3 regions of the Paenibacillus sp. PvR133 genome follow, and region 3 is predicted to be linked to each of the others. Evidence: riboswitches for the same ligand, from Rfam matches in the RefSeq annotation. Region 3 holds a riboswitch; each other region holds the start of a gene.
The links. Region 3 has a riboswitch for cobalamin ahead of cobJ (precorrin-3B C(17)-methyltransferase). Riboswitches for the same ligand answer to the same signal wherever they lie in the genome.
Positions count from the first base shown of each region.

Region 1: another riboswitch for cobalamin. It lies ahead of JOE49_RS12510 (ABC transporter substrate-binding protein); the one in region 3 lies ahead of cobJ (precorrin-3B C(17)-methyltransferase).
Region 2: another riboswitch for cobalamin. It lies ahead of JOE49_RS04930 (ABC transporter substrate-binding protein); the one in region 3 lies ahead of cobJ (precorrin-3B C(17)-methyltransferase).

Region 1 covers NZ_JAFIBS010000001.1:2,848,306-2,853,160, reverse strand. Annotated here, with positions in the region: gene JOE49_RS12520 (ABC transporter ATP-binding protein) at 1-522, opposite strand, end outside; gene JOE49_RS12515 (FecCD family ABC transporter permease) at 519-1,565, opposite strand; gene JOE49_RS12510 (ABC transporter substrate-binding protein) at 1,562-2,569, opposite strand; cobalamin riboswitch at 2,778-2,971, opposite strand; gene JOE49_RS12505 (histidine phosphatase family protein) at 3,094-3,852, opposite strand; gene cbiB (adenosylcobinamide-phosphate synthase CbiB) at 3,891-4,855, opposite strand, start outside; gene cobD (threonine-phosphate decarboxylase CobD) at 4,852-4,855, opposite strand, start outside.
Region 2 covers NZ_JAFIBS010000001.1:1,116,727-1,121,581, forward strand. Annotated here, with positions in the region: gene JOE49_RS04915 (ATP-binding cassette domain-containing protein) at 1-207, opposite strand, end outside; gene nikC (nickel transporter permease) at 207-1,022, opposite strand; gene nikB (nickel ABC transporter permease) at 1,037-1,966, opposite strand; gene JOE49_RS04930 (ABC transporter substrate-binding protein) at 1,982-3,562, opposite strand; cobalamin riboswitch at 3,780-3,983, opposite strand; gene JOE49_RS04935 (nucleobase:cation symporter-2 family protein) at 4,666-4,855, opposite strand, start outside.
Region 3 covers NZ_JAFIBS010000001.1:884,603-889,457, forward strand. Annotated here, with positions in the region: gene cobJ (precorrin-3B C(17)-methyltransferase) at 1-1,696, opposite strand, end outside; cobalamin riboswitch at 2,007-2,192, opposite strand; gene JOE49_RS03900 (LOG family protein) at 2,250-2,804, opposite strand; gene JOE49_RS03905 (uroporphyrinogen-III synthase) at 3,011-3,862, opposite strand; gene JOE49_RS03910 (GerAB/ArcD/ProY family transporter) at 3,964-4,855, opposite strand, start outside.

The DNA.
Region 1 (4,855 bases), 2.0 Mb from region 3:
CAGCAATATTCGTGGCTCCTGCACCATTACTTTTGCCAAAGCTACACGCTGTCGCTGTCCCCCACTCAAGCGGTCCAATGCTCTGTCCGCCAGCGTGGTAAGACCCAATCGCTCTAGCACGCGATCCGTGATCGCCTCCACATCAACACCCTTTTCCCTGCCTAGCCAGTCCTGATGAGGAAAACGTCCCATTTCTACGACTTCCCTGACGGTGTATCCCACTGGAGGAAGCCCTTCCTGTTGGAGTACGGCTATGAGTCGGGAAAGCTCTTTTCTGCTGTAGCTACCGACCTTTTTGCCATAGATATGCACGTTTCCCGAAGTTGGCTGATCTACACCGGAAAGCAAATGCAGCAAGGTGGATTTTCCACTGCCGTTCGGACCAATAATCCCCCACCAAGTTCCTTCGTCGACGCTCCAGCTTATATTCTTTAACGCATGGAACTCTCCATAGGCACGTGTTAGACCCGCTACCTCTAACGCCCGATCATGTACCTTCTGTGATTCACTTTGTTCTGTCACAGCATTTCCCCCCTGCGCAGCTTCTTGTTCCGGTACAGGAGATATGCGAAGAACGGTGCCCCAACAAAGGCCGTCATCACGCCCAGAGGAATTTCCGTGGGGGCTAACAACGTGCGAGCCGCCGTATCTGCCCAAGCCATAAAAATAGCTCCACCGAGCGCAGATAATGGAACAATCATCCGGTAATCAGGTCCTGTCACCAGACGAATGATATGCGGTACAACGAGTCCCACAAAGCCAATCACTCCACATACCGAGACAGCGGCTGCTGTCAGCAGCGTGGAAATGATCAGAACAGATAGCTTCGTCGCATCTACATGAACTCCCATGTGAGCCGCCTGACGTTCACCCAAAGCCAAAATATTCAGCACACGTGCCCGGTTCCATAGAAATACCAGTCCTATGACCACATAAGGTAAAAGGATTCCTGTATATGACCAACCGCGCAGGCTAAGACTTCCCATCGTCCAGTACAATATTTCATTGACCGTCTCCTTCGACATGGCTGTCAGAAAGGAAACAACCGCCCCCAGAAAGGATTGCATCACCACACCCGACAAAATGAGACTTTGTGTCGGAATTTTTCCACCTTCCCGTGCCAACGTCAGCACCATCCACAGCGTCAGCATTCCGGTCGTAAATGCCACTAGCGGCAGCGTCCATATGCCAACAAATGAAAATTGAAGGCCCCAATAAATCAGTACTGCCGCTCCTACCGAAGCCCCCGAGGATACCCCCAGTGTATACGGATCAGCCAAAGGATTACGCAGCACACCCTGAAATCCGGCTCCCGCCAGCGCCAGCGCTGCTCCTACCAACATTCCCAGTAACACTCGTGGCAATCTGACCTTCAAAATAATTTGCTCTGAGGATGTATTCCAATCCGGTGTAAACGTATCGCCTAACCATGGAAGGTGGTTAACCAGAATGCCCGTGATCTGGCTGACCGGAAGCTTGGCCGAGCCGATGCCAAGACAGAGCAGTAGCGTCAGTAACAGCAGGACAAGACCTGTTCCTCCAAAGCCGATCAGTTTACGGTTCATTTGAAAATTTCAGGATACACGCCCTTGGCCACTTCCTTGAGACCTTCCGTTACGCGTGGACCCGGACGACTAATCAAATTATCATCCACGGCAAATACCCGGTTGTGGCGAACAGCCGATATTTGATCCCATCCACTGCGAGCTTTAATGATTTCGCCGAGCGTTTGACCAGTTTTGTCGTCCTTGACACTTTTGCTGTACAAAATCACGTCAGGGTTCGCAGCAATAATATTTTCCTCACTAATTTGGTACCACCCCTTCTGCGTGGCACCTACATTTTCGCCGCCCGCTAACGTGATCAGCTCGTCCATAAACTCGCCTTTACCAACTGTCCAGCCTGGTGAAAACTCGACGTATACCCGCAGCTTCTGCCCTTTACCGATATTTTTAATTCCTTCTTTCACTTCAGCTACATCTGCTCTCATCTTGTCAGTCACCGCTCTCGCTTCTTTCTGATGATCGGTGATTTTCCCATACAATTCGATGTTAGCCATGACATCTTCAACTGTCTTCGGTTCCGTTTTAAAAATCATAATTCCCATATCGCGCAGCTTGGTCGTAGCCTGTTCACTAAGTGATATCCCTGCAAAAACGACTTCCGGGTTAGCAGCAATGATCGCCTCTTCGTTCGGTTTCATAATACCGCCCACTTTAGGCTTTTTCGTAGCTGCTTCTGGGTAATCAGAGTAGTCGGAGACACCGACAATTTCCTTATCCAGCCCGATGGCGAACAGCGCCTCGGTTTCTGCCGGGGAGACGGAAACGATTTTATCCGGCGCTTTTTTGAATGTAAATTCCTGTCCTGTTGCATCCTTAACTGTGAGTGGGTAAACTGTTTTGCCCGGAGGCTCTTGTGCGGTTACGGTCTGTCCCGGCTGCTGTGAAGAAGTCTGGTTCTCTTTATTTTCAGCATTTTTCCCATTAGCTCCACATGCACTCAGCACAACTGCCAAAATCAGAACCAATAGACCTGTTGTCCAAACCTTTATTTTTTTTCCTGCCATGATTTGCACCCCTTCATAAAAAAATCGTTAAGAGCGTTACTTGAACATCATCAGATATCTTCTAAATCCAGCCTTCTTTTCCTATCAAAAAAACCCCGCATCCTCATATCAGGACACAGGGGTCACGTTAGCGCAGATCGTGCGCAGGCGGCAGCTTCTTTCCGCATGGACAGTCACTGCGAACACGTCATCCTTTCCTCGAAGGATTATGGTGACAGGCGGACGGGCAGGTATCCTGACTTATGGTAAAATGCATGTCCTGAAATTCTTTCATATGCTTAGTAGCACATAAAGCAGGACTAACGGGCATGTTTCCATTTACAGTGGCGGGACCGCGCCGGACTCACACCGACTTCCCTTTTAACAGCGCAGGCAAGGGAAACCATAGTTTCATCACGCTGCGCCGACCTCGTCTGCTGGATATTTGATGTAGTGGTAGTCAAGCCGTTCTTTTACTTGATGATTATAGGTTAAAAAGAGGCGGCTTACAACCCAAACAGCCTCTTTATCCGCTGGTGTCTAACCTAATGAGGAAGCATTTCTGCTATGTAATTGTGCCGTCCTGCCAGCCTCAATTGAATCCTAAATGCTTCTCCCGGCTTCGGATTCAAACTCCAAAAATCATGGCCCGGTATCAGCATGCAAGCTAACTGACGAATTACGCCACCATGCGTAACGACCAAAACAGAGGGTGGCGCAGCAGTCAAATCCATGGGTTGAACTTCCATAGCAACACGCCATTCATACAGAGAGTCAAGAAATTTCCGTAGACGATTCACTAAATCTGCCCAAGACTCTCCTCCAGGAGGGGTTATCCGTTGCGGCTCATCAATCCAAGCGCGATACAACGACACATCCTTGAGCATGTCATACGTTTTTCCATCCCACTCACCAAAATGAAGCTCTCGCAGACGTGGTTCCATCATAGGAGACATAGTAGATAGGGAACCTCCAGACGTCAATTCTGATTCCGGCACAATGATCTGCAAGGTCTGGCGACATCGCATTAAATCGCTGCAATAGATTCGAGCAAAGGACTGCCCTTGCAATTTTTCTTGCAAAGGCTTTAATTCCTGCTCTGCTCCCGGTAGCAAACCTAAGTCGGAGTGTCCTAGATATCGACGTTCCTTGTTCCATAAGGTTGTGCCGTGACGAACTAACACGAGTTCCATGTCCCAATGCAGATCTTCTTTAGCATCATACGGCACCTTATCCTCCTGTGAGTTCGGACTTTGTGCGTATTCTACTGTCCTTTTTGCTGCTATATCTTGTTTCAAGATCATGTCACTTCCTGCTCGATCATTATTCAGTGTGTCACTCCTCACCGCACCCATCCCAAGGCAAAACAACCTGCGGCTCCTAACAAACACAATCCTACAAACATACTGGACACGGCGAACATCAGCTGGATCGTATGCCGTATATCTTTCGACTCTAGCGGTCGTATCCAATCGCCCATGTATGCACGAAAGGAGCGCACGCCATGATACACATTATAGCCTCCAAGACGAATCCCCAGTGCACCGGCAACAGCCGATTCCGGGAAGCCACTGTTCGGGCTTGGGTGCAGACGAGCGTCTCGCTTGACTGTGCGCCAGCTTCTTGCAGCATCTCGCTTGTACATCCACGCCGCTACCACAAGCATTGCCGCTGTCAGGCGTGCCGGAATGTAGTTAGCGACATCATCCAGACGTGCTGAAGCCCAGCCTAAATGCAGATACTTTTCATTTTTGTAGCCAACCATGGAATCGAGCGTATTCACAGCACGATAAGCCAGCGCCAAGGGTGCTCCCCCGATCAAGGCATAAAAAAGCGGGGAAATAATCGCGTCCACGATATTTTCAGCGACCGTTTCGACGGTACCGCGTACAATCTCAGGCTCATCAAGCTGTTGCGTATCCCGCCCAACTATCATGCCCAGCTCCCGCCGTGCCGCAGCCAGGTCATCCGCCTGCAACGCTCGGTATACTGCCATTCCTGCGTCCTTTAGTCCTTTGGAAGCAATCGTGGTCGCAATCAGCACCATTTCTACGCCGACAGACAACCACGGATGAATCCAGGCAAGCAAGTGCAATAGCGCCCAGGCGAGCGTAAAGGAGCCTCCCGCCACAATGAGTGGAAGCAGTATACCCGCACGTTTCAACCCCCGGTCACTTCGGGCCTGGCGGCGAATCGCTTTTTCCAATGCTGAAATGGCATGTCCCATACCGATGACTGGATGTGGCAACCACCTCGGGTCACCGATCAGCCTGTCCAAAAGATAGGCTGCCAGGATAATCAAGCTAA
Region 2 (4,855 bases), 230 kb from region 3:
CTTGCCGCATCCGCTCGGTCCGGTCAGGGCCACAATCTCCCCTGAATATATGGAAAAGCTCACATCACGCAGCAGTGGTTTGCTCCCACTTCTGCTTGCTCCTCCGCCTGTGCGGCAGATTTCCAAATGTTCCACGTGTAACAACGGTTTTCGCCCTGCCACTTGTTCTATCGTATCCTTGCCCCCAAGGGCTATTTGATCTCCCACTATTTGGCCGCCCCCTTTTCCGAAAAGCGGTCGCCCAAAAGCTGGCAGGCAAGTACGAATAGCATAATCGCCAAGCCCGGGAAAATCATGACATGCGGAGCCACCTGAAAATATGAGGTTGCATCATGCAGCATCACGCCCCACTCTGGCTTGGGCGGCTGTACACCCAGTCCAAGAAAGGATAGCCCCGCGATCATCAGCACCACGCGTCCGATATCCCATACCGCATAAACCAACAACTGCGGCAACGTTTGTGGCAATACATAACGTCTCAGTATACGTACGTGTGAATTGCCGGATAAACGGGCATACCGAACGTAGTCCTCCTGACAGGCTTTTTGAACCAGACTACGGATATACCGGACATAGCCCGCCCACCGTACCGCAATAATCGCAAGGGTCATGTTAACAAAACCCGGGCCCAAAATGCCCACAATTGCCAACGTTAAAATAATATCAGGAAAAGCCAATACGCCATCGATTCCCCGCATGATCAGCTGATCTACACGTCCACGCACATAACCAATGAGCAACCCTATAGGCAGACTAAAGCACAGCGTAGCTACAGTAATTGCACATGCGATTAGCACGCTCGTCCGTATCCCGTAAATTAGCCGTGACAGCACATCCCGACCCAGATGATCCGTACCGAAAGGATATTTCCGACTGGGTGGTGCCAGACGGTTCAAAAGATCCACTTGAAGAGGATCATGAGGAGCGACCCATGGAGCCAATAACCCAAGCAGCACGATCAGACCAAAAAGTACGCCTCCTGCCAGCAAGCTCCCTTGAAAGGAAAGCCGTATCTTTTTCATTTTCAGCTTCCCCCTTAACGCAAACGTAGCCTCGGATCTATCGCCGTCTGGACCAAATCCACCAAACACTGAACACCTACAATTAAAAATACGGCAAAAATAACATACCCCTGAATCACCGGATAATCTCGCTGGGTAATCGCATCTATAAAATACTTACCTAACCCCGGCCATGAAAAAATGGTCTCGACGATGACATTACCTGCCAGCATAAATGATAGATTGGTACCTAGCAGTGTAATCATAGGCAGAACCGCATGCTTAAATATCTCAAAAAACAGGATATGCATACGTGAAAAGCCTCGAGCCTTCGCTGCTTTCACAAAATTCCGGTCACCCAGCTCCAGCATTTGAGCGCGCAGTACACGGGCTTGCACCGCTCCCAAACCTGCGCCAAGAGTCAGCGCTGGGAGCACTAGATGTGTCCAGTCCTCCCTTCCCATGGATGGGAGCCAGCCCAAGCGAACGGAGAATAGATAGATCAACAGAAAACCAAGCCAAAAAGAGGGAATCGACGATCCCAGCAGGGCAAACAGCCTGCCCAGACGATCCAGTGGGCCGCTGATTTTTAGCGAGGCAGCCAGTCCCAGCCCCAGCGTAAGCACCGTCATGACGGCAAAGCCCGCAGCAGCTAGCTCCACAGTAGCAGGCAGTCTGTTCCATAGTTCGGCTAGCACGGATTCCTTGGATACATACGAGGTGCCCCAATGCCCCGTGAACACATCTCGCAGCCAGTTCACATATTGAATATGAAGCGGCTCGTTTAAGCCCAGTTCCTGCCGTAGCGTCGTCAACGCCTCCTCAGAGGCAGGGACATTATGCGCGGTGAGCAAAATAGTAGCAGGGTCACCAGGAGCGAGCCGCATCAGTACAAAAGTCAGCGTGGATACAACGAATACAATGATGAGCAGCTGCGCCACACGTTCCAGTATAAAACGAATCATAGGATACGCAGCTCGTTATTCCGTAATATCAGATTGCGCTGTAATGTAGTAATACTCGATCGGATGGGGTGTAAAACCCTCCACCCCTTTTTTCACACCAAACACATTATCAGGATGCACAATGAACGACTGTGGCAAATCCGCATTGATGATATCCAGCGCCTGTAGTGTCACAGCATTACGCTGCGCTGTATCCTTCGCCAGCTTCAAGCTGTTAAGAATACTCTCTAGCGGCTTGGAACTATACCGGCTTACATTGGCTTCGCTTTTCGAAGAATAAAACATGTCCATAAAATATTGCGGCTCTCCTGTATGAGCAGTAAGCATACTGTACATAGCAAAATCCCAATCGTTTTTGGTCAACGCCTCGTCGATATTTTCCACCTTGCGAATCTTGACCTGGATTCCCTCTTTCAGCAATTGGCTTTGGATGACCTCAGCCATAACGGAGAGCTCTGGACGCTGAGGGAAAGTCAGCAGTGTAACCTCGAACGGCTTGCCTTGCTTAGTCCATGTCCCTTGGGCGTCTTTCTGCCAGCCATCCTTCGTCAACAGCTGCTCTGCCGTTCCGTTCAGCGCTTTACGCTCAACTTTACCGAAGGGAAGAATGCTCGGGAACGGACTGCTTGCTTCCGTACCGAAGCCCCTCATGACGGCGCTCACAATCGATGTGCGCGGAATCAGGCTGTCCACCACCTTACGGTTCGCCGCATCCTTGAATACTGGCGATTCCATATTGTACACGATCATATGGGTGCGCAAGGAGGGAGCCGACAGCACTTGTAACTTGTCATTCTTTTTCAGTACCTCTGCATTATCAACCGGAATATCCGTCGCCACGTCCACCTCGCCGGATTGCAGCGCCATCAGGCGCGAATTCCCATCCGTAATGAACTTCATCGTCGCTTCAGCCAGTCGTGCCTTCTCGCCCCAATATCCGTCATAACGCTCTACGACCAAGGATTGGTCCTTGTTGAATGCTTTGATTTTAAAGGCGCCTGTCATCGCTGGGTAACTCTGCTCATCTTTCATCGATGCCACATCCAGTACAATCGTCGATGGATCAGCTAGATTGGACACCAGCGCCGCGTTCGGCTGGTTTGTCGTGATTTTCAAGGCCAGCGGGCCGCTTACATCAATTGACTTCACATTCAGTAAATCCTTTGCCAGATGGCTTTTCTCGATAGAGCGCAGCAAAGACGCTTTTACACCTGCTGCATCCATACTCTTTCCATCATGAAAAGTGACTTTATCCTGCAAGCTGAACGTCCAAACTGTAGGACTATCCTGCTTCCACTCCTTTGCCAGCCAAGCCACAGGCTCCAGCTTTTCATTCAAACGTACCAGTGTCTCACCTGCACCGGATCGCATCACATCCCAGCTATTATCTCCGTGCGGGTCAACGCCTGACGGTTTCCATGTATACGCCATTATCAGCTTTTTACCTGTCGCTGTTTGTTGTGCTGACGCGTTTTCACCTTTGCCGGAGCTATCCGACGTCTTATTGCTGGCACATCCCGAAAGAGCCATAACTGCCAGCAACAGCATCACCCCTGTACATATCAACCATGAACGCCTACTACGATTGCTAATCATTCAAAGAATCCCCCTCTATCTTGTAAAATCATATAAACCTAACGCAAAACGCGAAAAAAGCATTCCGGACCACTTGATCAGCAGTCAGAAATGCTTTCATTATAAAATGTCAAAACTCACCTCGAAGCCAACTCCAAAAACATAGAAGGGATCAGATCGGTTTCAGACATTCCGTATGCAGCACGCCTAACCACCTCCCCAGCATCCCGTGGGTCTGACAGTGATGTCAAAACAGGCAGGTCTCCTGACTCCAGGCGCATCTTTCAGGCCTTCCCGGTTCTTCACAGTTCCAGTGGCTGTTCTGAAAGCTCCAGCAGTATCCTGCTGATGCCTGTATACAGTGGCGGGTCCGTGTCGGAATCTACCGAACTTCCCTTTTAAGTGAACACGCTCAACAACTATCCACATGGTCTCAACAAAACCCCGTACATAGAGTCGTCCGGCTCACACCTGTTTTCTTCCTTTATTTCTTTCCATTACGATCTTATTTTGTTGTCACAGGCTTGTCAATAAATGCTGCACAATAGTTTAAATTTGAACGATAAGAAAGAAACAAGACATAACCTTCAATTGCGTGCACGCAATTGAAGTGTTAAAATTAGGTATAGAAATAACCACCGTGTCCGTATACTAAAAAGAGCCTTCGCCGCGCCAACGGCAAAGACTCTTAGGACTTGAAAGGCTGTGGATCACCCACGGCGCGCTGCATAACTAATGGTTAATGCAAACGAAACCCACCGTTAGGGGCCAACCTAATTACGCGGTGGGTTTTCGCTTGTTCCGAAATTTCCGACGTAGCCAGCGATAAAGTTTACGAATGCTAAACACCAGGCTTAGTAACGTAACCATCCAACGCAACACATCGTAGCACGATACAAGTGTGACCATCGGCTTCACCCCCTTTCGGGAAGCTGCACCGTGGTCCGAAAACATCCACCACTATTCAAAATCCATAATTTAGATTATATCATGCCTCTTCCTACCACTCTAGCAAATTCTTCTAGCGTATAAACTGGAAAACACACCAAATTAGAGCTACCCATTTCATCCCGCAGCTTCATCTATATGTCCCCAGACGGCAAGGGTTTATTTATCCCTAATCATCAAACCTTCTGTGGAACCTCCTGAACCGTCACGCTTTTGACCGATTCGCCCTGTTTTCTTGTCAAAACGATGTTCAAGACAATCGCTGTAATCGAGCCCGAAACGATACCATTTTGCAACAGCATTTTAGCAAAGCTCGGCAGCTGGTCGAACATTTGCGGCAGAACGGCAGAGCCTAGGCCCACGGCA
Region 3 (4,855 bases):
CTACACGTTTAAAAAATTTATGAAAACGCTCATTCGGATGCCCTTTTTCCTTATATTCAGCAATGACGTTCTCCACGATATCAGTAATCTGATCACCCGGAATTCCTTCCGCTACAGGCTGAGCGGCATGAGCATTGCGACCGAATTTTTTGCCACCGAGGAAGAGGTCGTATCCTCCCTTGCGATAGACGATTCCGATATCCTCCAGCACCGCTCCATAGCAGGCCATACCGCATCCGTTCAAAGCAATACTCGTTTCCTTGGGTGCCTGTAATCCGCCAAGTACAACCTGTAGATGCTCAGCCACAGGCACAGCGTCATCCTTCTCCATATTGCAGAAGTCGCACGCCTTCACCTTAAACACATCGCCAATCGGCATGACAATGAATCGTTCATCCCGCAGCCGTCCGACCAGTTCCTCGGGGTCTGCACACGGCACGCGCAGCACGATCTGATGATCTGGCGTGTATTCCAGCTCGCCGTCATCACCCGCTACCTCGGCGAGCAGCGCCATCTGACGAGCGGTGAACTTCTTGTTTCCCACACCCGGGGAAACGCCCACCTCAAACAGCGCAGGCTTGCCAAAGCCGCCTGTCGCCATTCCAGCCGTAGCCCCCGCTCCGGCCACCGCTAACGTTCCGGCGGTGCTCTCGGCGGTAGGCACTTGCCCGCTCCAGCGAGCGTTGGCTTCGCCAGGCAGCTTGCCGCCGACAGCGAGACGGCTTAGTGCCTCTGCTGCCAGCGATGCCGGGGCTGCGCCGGTTTGCACAGCAGTCGTTGCCTGCGTCGCAACCGCAGCGCCGCTCGCGGAGGGTCCAGCGGGCGTAGTCGGGGCTGCGCCTGCTTGCAGTGTATCCTCTTGTGCTCCCAGCGACCACGGCTCCGCTTCCGTGCGGAGACGCTGATGCGGCTTGAGTGCCTGCTCGGTCGCATCTAATGTGTATTTGCGCTGATATCCGCGCGGAGTCACGATCAAGCCGTCATACACCGTCGTCGAGGAATTGCCGATGATTACAGTCGTCAGCATCCCAATGTCATGGTTCAGCATATCTTCCAGCGTCGTTACAATAACTTGCTGACGTTCACGATAAGCACTTTTCACCAACCCGACTGGAGTTTGCGGATCGCGGTAACGCAGCAAAATGGACTGCGTCTCCACAATCTGGCGGGTACGCCGACCACTGCGCGGGTTGTATAATGCAATTACAAAATCGGCCGAAGCAGCTGCTTCTACGCGCTTCACAATCGTTTCCCATGGGGTCAGATGATCACTCAGACTGATCGTGCACGCATCATGCATAACTGGCGCCCCCAACAGTGATGCACAGGACTGAATAGCCGAGATCCCCGGTACGACTTCTACCTCAACCCCGTCCTCGCGTCGCCAGCCTTTTTGCATCAGTACCTCATACACCAGCCCTGCCATACCATAGACTCCCGCATCTCCACTGGAAATGACAGCTACCTTCTTGCCCATCTCTGCTTGGCGAACCGCCTCCTGCGCACGGCTCACTTCCTCTGTCATTCCTGTGCGTACAATCTCCTGTCCGTTCAACAACGGACGGATCAAATCAACGTAGGTATTGTAGCCGATAATGACCTCACTTTCGGCCAGCGCATCCAGCGCCCGTTTTGTGATATGTTCCATATCTCCTGGTCCAAATCCAATCACCAGCAATTTTCCTAATGGGCTCATCGTGCTCCTCCTATTCATCCTTTTCAGGGCAGCTATGCTATCTATTTCAATGATTTATGCACATCGTGTAACTCAAAAAACCCCATCCTGCCCGGATGGGGTTTCTATGTACGCATCTCTCATCAGACGAACAAACAGCGTAAGAAGACACTATTTGTCTTCCTCCAGCCTGCCGTTGTTTTCCATCTGACTGTTTACGTTTCAAACGCTGCTGCACGTTCATATCCACGCAAACCTCTAGCCAACATGGAAAAAGCAACGTGTGCCTGATTTCCTGATTTCGTACACCCATCCTCTCCGCGAAGGTTAACGGTGCATACAGATCAAGGTAGGTCTCCTGGCTTGGCATCAACGGATTCTTTCGTCTTCCCCGTTTTTCACGAGTGACCATTTTAAAAAATCCTCTTCCTTACAGTGGCGGGACCGCTCGGGATTTGCACCCGATTCCCTGTTACCCTTTGCTCAATCGCAAAGGCACCTTGTCTGTCCGCTATTTGATTATGGGTCTTATCATAACCTTGCCTCAATCAGTTGTGCAAGCACGAAAAACGCTTTATTTCAAGTTCTCTGCTTTATTTTTTAACATATGTAGCAATTCGTCCGGGTCCGCAGAGATACTTAATAACGCTGGGTGCTCGGCCCCGGTAAACCCTTCTTGCACGCTATGACGCACCATTTCTACTAACGGGTCAAAATATCCATTCACATTCAACAGCCCAATGGGCTTGCGATGAATCCCGATTTGCGCCCAGCACAATACCTCGAATAGCTCCTCGAAGGTTCCCAAGCCACCCGGAAGAGCGATAAACGCATCGGCCATCTCGCTCATTGCCGCTTTACGCTCATGCATGCTTGCTACCTCAATAAATTCGGTAACTCCCCGATGAATGATCTCTGCATCAAATAACAGGGTGGGCATAATGCCAGTGACCTGACCGTCACCCGCCAGCATTCCATCCGCCACCTCTCCCATCAGCCCCCTGCTAGATCCACCATAGATCAGACGGATATGATGGCGAGCCATGGCTTCCCCCAGCTTGCCTGCAGCCTCAACATATACCGATGAATGTCCAGGTCTGGACCCGGCAAATACGCAAATAGAATTCATTAACGTCTCAGCTCCTGTCCTAAGTATCATGCATCGAAACTTATTCATTATATTAGATAAACATTTTCGCTATAACAAAAATTTTTGTCGATGCATGTCCAACAAAAAAAGATAAAGACCTCGTAGGCCCTTATCTTTATTTTACTCTGTATCCCAAAATATAAGTTCATTTTTTAGCATACTGCATTTATAATTTCTATCTCATTTCAATGACCATTCACGATCTTCAGACCACAGCCATGCACCGAATCGTTATGTTCAAAATATTTACCCAACTCCACCATCATCGCGCCCATGCGCTCTTCGGTTGGAAACACGACTCGGTCAATCCCTTCTTCCACTATGGACTGTGCAGTCACCTTCCCTACGGATACAGCAATCACATCCTCACGAAAAGCTTCCAGTAAATCCTCGATTCGATTTTGCTCTCTGGCATATTGGGCCAAAAATCGGATTTGCGGACCACTTGTGAACGTAACAGCATCAACATTACGATGGATAACATCCTCCAGTAACGTCTGCAATTTTGCTTCCTCAGGTGGGATATGCTTATAAGGAAGTACCTGGCGGGTCACTGCCCCCTGCTCGTCCAGCCACTTTACCAACCGTGGAGCTGGATCGCCATGCAGTTGCAACAATACTTCCTTCCCCTTCAGATCGTATGGGGCGAAAGCTCCTGTCAATCCGATCAAACTTCCGTCCTCGTCTCGTACTGCTGGCGTAAAGCCACGCTTTTTGAGTCCATTGACCGTCTTGTAGCCCCGCGCTGCAATGTTGGAAGATTGCAGCAACTCCATGATCTGTTCGGCCACGCCCATATCCTCTGCCATATCAAACAGGGCATCCAGCCCCATACCTGTCGTGAAGATGTACCAGTCCGGAGGGTGCTTCACCCACGATACAACAGCGTTGCGCAGCTCGATATCATCCAAAAAAACGGTGCCCTGGGCCGGGCGCTGTACTGGCTCACCCCCCATCTTCACAACTAGCAGCGCCATTTCTTCTGCTTTACGGGGACCAGCAAGAGCGACTCTCTTACCTGCCATGCGTTGTGCCATTCTGTTGCCTCCCTTGTAGAAGTCGTATTTCTTTCTACCAAGTATACAATCAGAGGGGTAAAAGACAAATAAGAATTACTTTTCCGATAAATACAGTAATCTTATAAGTGGTCGTGTCCTGTTCTGCCTCCATGCTGGCTTTCTTTCTGACTACTGCTATCCCGCTCTCCGTTAGATGCCTTATCATCTCCGCCTCTCCCTTTAGATTTGGGTCGGAGCAACATCCATAGCAACAAGGGCATGATAACAAAAAAAATGATCATCACCGCGGTCCACTCCCGGCTGAAATCATAAATTTGCACGATGTTGGAGAACAGCATAAACGAACAGACGTAACCCAACAAACCTACGGGCCAAACCATCAGACTTCCCCATGCATGGGCAAACATACGCTTTACTGCCAAACTGGTAACGTACAGGTCAACCCCAATCTTCGTAAGAAAGGTCGGTACGGTCAGTGCGGCCACGAACAAGTCGAACCGATCCAGAAAGTCCGTTAGCTGCAATTGACGCACTAGTTCATAGGATGGATAAAATAGCCGGGACAAGATAGGAACACCAATAACCAACTCCGACAGCAACATCAGCATGGTCAGAAATGCGGTTCCGAGCAAATGCCCATACCACGCACTACGCCCATTATAGCTCTTCCCAGAAATCACAAAGGGAACCATCATGATATCGGCCATATATCCCAGCATGCGCCAGCTGCCCTTGATCACTCCATCTACTTCCGGATGTAAATAGGGTCTCAGTACCGAAAAATCCATATTACGCCCGAAAAAAAGCGGCATGGTCAGCAGCGTCAGAATCAACAAAGGTACAAAAATCTCGGTCATATTCACGATGGTGCTTATTCCGCCTTTGGCCATAAACGCCAGAGTCAAAAGCAAAATAAGAGATACGACAACAATCGGAGTCAGCGGCAAAAGTACAACCTCCACCAAATCCGTGATAACTCTCAAATCCCTTGCAAAAATGATCAGAAATAAA